DNA from 3 places in the Allobosea vaviloviae genome. Region 1 is predicted to be linked to each of the others. Evidence: predicted binding sites of a transcription regulator. Region 1 holds the regulator's gene; each other region holds the start of a gene.

What was found. Region 1 encodes PhoB, which activates phosphate uptake and scavenging genes when phosphate is short. Its sites were predicted from a motif close to TGTCATNNANCTGTCAT; they were not measured.
Region 2: a site for PhoB is predicted at 1,344-1,360, ahead of BHK69_RS02185 (alkaline phosphatase). Genes of this name have one in related genera too.
Region 3: a site for PhoB is predicted at 1,226-1,242, ahead of pstS (phosphate ABC transporter substrate-binding protein PstS). Genes of this name have one in related genera too.

Annotation. Positions count from the first base shown of each region.
Region 1 is NZ_CP017147.1:1,748,931-1,751,198, forward strand. It holds gene pstB (phosphate ABC transporter ATP-binding protein PstB) at 1-42, shown strand, start outside; gene phoU (phosphate signaling complex protein PhoU) at 82-801, shown strand; gene phoB (phosphate regulon transcriptional regulator PhoB) at 976-1,674, shown strand; gene BHK69_RS08170 (TIGR03862 family flavoprotein) at 1,816-2,268, shown strand, end outside.
Region 2 is NZ_CP017147.1:461,599-463,866, forward strand. It holds gene BHK69_RS02185 (alkaline phosphatase) at 1-1,288, opposite strand, end outside; gene cynS (cyanase) at 1,460-1,948, opposite strand; partial or broken gene BHK69_RS02195 (EamA family transporter) at 2,258-2,268, shown strand, end outside.
Region 3 is NZ_CP017147.1:4,567,777-4,570,044, reverse strand. It holds gene BHK69_RS20945 (ArsC family reductase) at 1-119, shown strand, start outside; gene pstS (phosphate ABC transporter substrate-binding protein PstS) at 103-1,146, opposite strand; gene BHK69_RS20935 (DMT family transporter) at 1,291-2,202, opposite strand.

The DNA.
Region 1 (2,268 bases):
AAGAAGCAGACCCAGGACTATGTCACCGGCCGCTTCGGCTGACTGTCGAACCCTGTTTTCGCTTCCAGAGGATCCGCCGCGATGACCGACCATATCGTCCGCTCCTACGACGCCGAACTCGAGGCGCTGCGCCGCAGCCTCGCCGAGATGGGCGGCATGTCCGAGCGCATGCTCGGCGATTCCACCGTGGCGCTGGTGCGCCGCGACACCACGCTCGCCCAGAAGGTGATCAGCGCCGACCAGCGCCTCGACAACCTGCAGCGCGATGTCGAGGAGCGCGCGGTCCTGACCATCGCGCGGCGCCAGCCGCTGGCGAACGACCTGCGTGAATTGATCTCGGCGATCCGCATCGCTGCCGACATCGAGCGCGTCGGCGATCTCGCCAAGAACATCGCCAAGCGCGCGGTCGCGATCTCCGGCCAGTTCCAGCCGCCGCATCGCGCCGTGGTCGGGCTCGAGCATATGAGCCGCCTCGTCCAGGCCCAGCTCAAGGACGTGCTCGACGCCTATGCCGCGAGCAACGAACAGAAGGCCATGGAGGTCTGGCGCCGCGACGACGAGATCGACGCGCTCTACACCTCGCTCTTCCGGGAATTGCTGACCTATATGATGGAAGATCCGCGCAACATCACCTTCTGCACGCATCTCCTGTTCTGCGCCAAGAACGTCGAGCGCATCGGCGATCACACCACCAACATCGCCGAGACGATCCATTATCTCGTCACCGGCGAGTCGCTCGATCTCAACCGCCCGAAGCTCGACACCACCGACATCAATGTCGAGGCGGTGACGGGGAGCTGATGGAATGAACGCACCGGCACCTTTCCCGTCAGGGTCGTCCTCGGGCTTGTCCCGAGGATCATCCCGACCATCCACGTCTTCGCCGGTCGAGACCTGTGTTCAAGACATGGATGCTCGCCACAAGGGCGAGCATGACGGTGTGTGTCGGCTGAATGCCAAGAACGGAACCGAGACATGCCCGCACGCATCCTGATCGTCGAGGACGAGGAGCCGCTCACCCTGCTCCTGCGCTACAATCTCGAAGCCGAGGGCTTCGAGGTCGACAGCGTCGCGCGCGGCGACGATGCTGAACTGCATCTGCGCGACCACACGCCCGACCTCGTCCTGCTCGACTGGATGCTGCCGGGCCTGTCGGGCATCGAGCTCTGCCGCCGCCTGCGCACGCGCCGCGACACCGAGCGCGTGCCGATCATCATGCTCACCGCCCGCGGCGAGGAGACCGAGCGCGTGCGCGGCCTCGCCACCGGTGCTGACGACTACGTGGTCAAGCCGTTCTCGCTGCCTGAACTGATCGCGCGCATCCAGGCGCTGCTGCGCCGGGCGAAGCCTGGCCATGTCGCCGGGCTGCTCGCGGCCGGCGATCTCGAGCTCGACCGCACGACGCGCCGCGTCCGCCGCTCCGGCGCGGAATTGCATCTCGGCCCGACCGAATTCCGCCTGCTCGAATTCCTGATGCAGGCGCCTGGCCGGGTCTATTCCCGCGCACAACTCCTCGACGCCGTCTGGGGTCGCGACGTCTATATCGACGAGCGCACGGTCGACGTTCATGTCGGGCGCCTGCGCAAGGCGATCACGCCCGGTGACGCCAAGGACCCGCTGCGCACCGTGCGCGGCGCGGGCTACGCTTTCGACGAGACTTTCGCGCGGGGCTGAAAGCGCGCGTCATTCTCGGGTTTGACCCGAGAATCTCCAGCCGCATGAAGCGCCATTCGGTTCGGCATGAGATGCGCGGGTCAAGCCCGAGCATGGACGATCGCGCTTGACCCGCGCGCCCGCCGGCCCCAAGCCCTCCCGATGCAAAACAAATCCATCGCGATCATCGGCGCAGGCCCCTCCGGCCTGATCGCCGCCGAGCGGCTGTCCGCCGCCGGCCACGCCGTTACGGTCTATGACCGCATGCCCTCGCCGGCGCGTAAATTCCTGCTTGCCGGCCGCGGTGGGCTGAACCTGACCCATTCCGAACCGCTGGATCAGTTCCTGACGCGCTATCGCGGCGCGCAGGCCTGGCTCGAACCGGCGATCCGCGCCTTCCCGCCCCAGGCTTTGCGCGATTGGGCCGACGGTCTCGGCGCCGACAGCTTCATCGGCACGAGCGGGCGCGTCTTTCCCAAGGCGATGAAGGCCTCGCCTCTGCTGCGCGCCTGGCTGCGCCGGCTGGAAGGGCAAGGCGTGACATTCGCTCCGGGCAGGCTCTGGACCGGCTGGAGCGCCGATGGCGCGCTCGCCTTCCAGACCCGCGACGGCGGG
Region 2 (2,268 bases), 1.3 Mb from region 1:
GGGTATGATCCGGCACGACGATGATCAGCGTATCGTTGCGCTCACCGGCAAAGTCCTTGGCGATCTTGACGGCATTGTCGAGCATGATCGTGTCGAACACGGCCCGCTCCCAATCCAGCGAGTGGCTGTATTTGTCGATGCGGCCGGACTCGACCATCAGGAAGAAGCCGTCCTCATTGCTCTTCAGCATGTCGATCGCGGCCCTGGTCTGCTCGGCGACGTCGGGCTGGTCGGGGAACTTGGCGACGCTGCCCTTCTTGGCGAGGCGCAGATCGAAGGCGCCGTCGACATTGCTGGTGTTGTAGAGGCCGAGCAGCTTCTTGGTGCCGGACGCGGCAGCCGCATTCATCTCGGTCTTGGTCGTGGCGATCGTGTAGCCGGCCGCCTTGAACTGGGCGATGAAGTCGAGATCGTCGGTGCGCTTGGAGCCCGGTGTCGTCTTGGGCAGGAAGTTCGGCGATCCGCCGCCCATGATCACGTCGGGCTTCACGTCATAGAACATCTTGACGATGTCGTTGTAATCCGAGCGCCGGCGGGTATGGGCGACCATGGCGGCGGGCGTCGCATCCTCGATCTCGGCATTGGTGACGACGCCGATCGTCATCTTGCTGCGGCGCTTGATCACTTCCGAGATGGTCTCGACCTTGGGATGGTCCAGCGTCAGCGCGTTCTTGGCGCAGTAGACGCCGAGCGCGTTGACGCAGGATTTGTGGCCCGTGGTGTAGGCATGGGCGCTGTTGGCGCTGTCGGTGACGATGGAATCGCTGCCCGAGGTCGAGATCAGCGCCATGTTCGGCATGTCGTCGATGGCGAGCTCGCCATTGAAGCGGCCCTCTTCCCAGCCCTTGGACATGATCCGCGCTGCAGTGCGATGCGCCACCGACATGCCATCGCCGATGAACAGGATGACGTTCTTGGCCCGGCGCGGCTGGGCCGTCGCGAAGACCTCCCATTTCACCGTCGCCTTGTTTGCACCTTGCGTCGCCTCGACGACGTAGTTGCCGGCCGGCAGCGTCGCGCCACGCAGCCACAGCGCCGAATGCTTCTGGCCTTCCTCGTTCTGGGTGAAGGCGGTCGGCTTGCCGAAGATATCGGCGGCGGGCTTGCCGTTGATCGTGACCTTCACATCGGCCGAGGTCGGCGCGTTGGGGAACTCGACCTTGAAATCGAAGCGCGAGCCCTCGAGGATCTCAGCCCGGTTGATCGGGTAGATCGTCTGAGACAGCGCGGGAGTGGCCCCGGCAAGCCCTGTCGCCAGGATCGTCATCAGCCATTTTTGCGCGCGCATGCTCGTCTCCGCTCGAACCCGTTCGATATCCGCCGGCGACCGTTAGGAAGCTCATGTGACAATACGATTACTACATGCGCTTTCATGACGTTAGAAATGTTATACTATAACAATATTCACGCGCTCCCGAACACCCGCTCCATCTCCTGCACGACGCCATGAACCGGCGGGCTACGCTTCCTTGAAGCCGTAATCGGGAATGCCCTGCTCGTTGCCGTAATATTTATACGGCAGGAACTTGCCCGACATTGCGATCTTGACGCGGTCGCCCTTCGGGTTCGGCTCGCGCTCGAATTCGATGTTGAAGTCGATCGCCGACATGATGCCGTCGCCGAACTCCTCCTCGATCAACGCCTTCCAGGCCGGACCATTGACCATCACCATCTCGTAGAAGCGGTAGATCAGCGGGTCGGTCGGCGGCATCGGCGTGCCGGTGCCGCGATACGGCACCTCGTTGAGCATCCGCTTCTCGTTCTCGGTGAGGCCGAACAGGGTCGCAGCCTTCTCCGCCAAAGGCTTGACCAGCTTCATCTGGCCCAGGAGCGCGCCGACGATCAGCATCTCCGACATGCCGCCGATTTCCCCGGTGATGTATTTCCAGCTCCAGCCCTTCTCGCGCTTGATGTCGAGGATCTTCTCGGTGAGCTCTTCGCGCTTCATGGTCTTGCGTCCTCCTTGGAGATGTCGTCGTCGAAATGTCGGTCGCACCAGCCTCAGGCGGCCTTTGGTCATGCGGCGAGCGGCGTCGTATGGGTCGGCGAACCCAGGCCTGGGTAGCAAGCCGCGGGCCAAGAGCCTGCGCTCGCTCCAATACCGGCTACGACGCGACGTGAAGTCATTCCGACTTTATGAGATCCCGGCAGGATCATCTTAACGTTACGCGGAAGTAAGGACTGCAACGTAAGGTATTTGAAGTAATTTCCGCGTCATCCAGGGGTCCACCGACCACGCGGAAAACCTGATCGCCCGATGAACTCCTA
Region 3 (2,268 bases), 2.8 Mb from region 1:
TCACGCTGATGCTAGCCCAACCCTCGATGATCAAGCGCCCGGTACTCGATCTCGGCGGCAAGACGCTGGTGGGCTTCAAGCCGGAGATCTATGAGGCGGCGCTCAGCTCGCGGGCTTGAGGCTCGCCGCCCAGTAGTCCTTGACCTGCTTCACCAGAGCGTCCGGCAAAGGCACATAGCCGAGCGCCGTCGCGTCGGCGCCGCCTGTATCGAGCGAGAGGCGGAAGAAATTCAGGACCTCGCGGGTGCGCGGCGTCTGCGGCTTCGGCACCAGCGCGAAGGTGGTCGCGACGATCGGGTAGGCCTGGGCGCCGGGCGCGTCGGTCAGCATCAGCGCGAAATCCCTGGTCGAGCCCCATTCGGCGCTGGCGGCGGCAGCTTGCAGGCTCGCGGCGTCGGCCTTGATGAAGTTGCCGGACTTGTTCTGCACCAGCCCGTAGGCCAACGAGGCGCGCAGTACTTGGCCGAGCTCGATGTAACCGATCGAATTCCTGATCCGCGCGATGGCGCCCGCGACGCCCTGCGTCCGTTCCGCTCCGGCGCCGGTCGGCCAGGCGACTTGCGTGTTGGCGCCGATCCGGTCGCGCCATTCGGGGCTGACCTTGGCGAGGTAGTCGGTCCAGTTGAACGTCGTGCCCGAGCCGTCCGAGCGGTAGATCACGTTGATCGCGGCGTCGGGTAGCTTGAGACCGGGATTGACGGCCGCAATCGCGGGGTCGGACCAGCGCTTGACCTTGCCGAGATAGATGTCGGCGAGCAGCGCTCCGGTGAATCTGATCTGGCCGGGACCAACGCCGTCGATGTTCACGACGGGCACGATGCCGCCCATCACGATCGGGAACTGGATGAGGGCCGTCCGGGTCAACTCCTCGGGCGAGAGTGGCCGGTCGCTCGTGCCGAAATCGGTGGCGCGCTGGGTCACGCGAACCTCGCCGCCGAGCGAGCCGACCGGCTCGTAATCGACGCCGATATCGAGCGGGACCATCTCGGCCCCGTCCGATTTGGCGATCCTGTAATTCTGCGCCCATTTGCCGATGATCGGGAAGGCAAAGGTCGAGCCCGCGCCGGTCAGGGGCTCCGCCCGGCCGGGTGAGACCGAGGATGCGACCAGCGCACCCGCGAGAACGACAGTGGCCAAAAGCTTCATCGCGAACTCCCTGCGACCGACGAAAGCGGGCGCAAGACCGATCGCGGCCCTACCCGCAATGCAGTGTTAAGCGGCTGCGATGACGGAGCCGTGACGCCGGAGCCGGCATGCGGGACAGGGTCGGCGCGCAAGCCCGTTCCGGGATCAGGCGGCCGGCAGAGGTGAACGAGCCGCGTCGGCCTTCTTTCGCTTCGCCCCCGATGCGATCCCGATTCCGAATAGAACCGCCGCTAGTCCGACGATGACGTGCCAGCCGATCGGCTCGCCGAGAAGCAGAGCGCCGGCGATGGCGGCGCTGACCGGGTTGACCGTAACCGAGACCGCGACGCGCGTTGGCGTCGTGCGTCCGAGCGCGAAGGACCAGAGAAAGAAGGCCAGCGCGCTGCCGATCAGTCCAACATAGGCGAAGGCGAGCCACTGCGCCGGCCCAGTGTCGGCCAGCCGATGCAGGCCACCCGTCATGGCGGAAAGGCCGATCAGGCCGACGGCACCGACGGCCATGGCCATCGTCGTGAAGGTCGTCGGACCGGAGCGCGCGATCAGTGGTTTTGACCAGACGCTGTAGAACGCCATGCACAGCGCCGCCGCCATCATCAGCAGGTCGCCCCGCCAGGCCTCGGCCGGCGCGCTGGACAGGCCGGTGACCAGCGCCAGCGCCACGCCAGCCATCGCGATCAGGACGCCGATCGTTTTTCGCCAGGTCATCGGCTCGACCCCGAGCGCCGCGCCGACGACCATCGTCAGCAGCGGCAAGGTCGAGAGAGCCAACGCCCCCCGCGCCGCCGTGGTGAAGATCAGCGAGGCGTTGAAGAGGATTGGAAACAACCCGAAGAACAGCGCCCCCAGCCCGGCGACCAGAAGCCAGTCGCGGCGCGCGGGCCAGGCTTCCGTCTGGAGCAATGCCAGTGGCAGAAGCCCGAGAAAGCCGATGCCGAAGCGAAGCGCGCCAAGCGTCATCGGATCGGTCTGGCCGACGACAAAGCGCGTCGCCGCGATCGAGGTGCCTCCGATCGCGCTCGACAGCATCGCCGCCAGAACTCCAAGAAGCTCGCCCATAGCCAGTCTCCACTTGTCGTTGGGCCGGTTTTGCCGGATAGAGTACAAATCAGGGAATGGAATTTC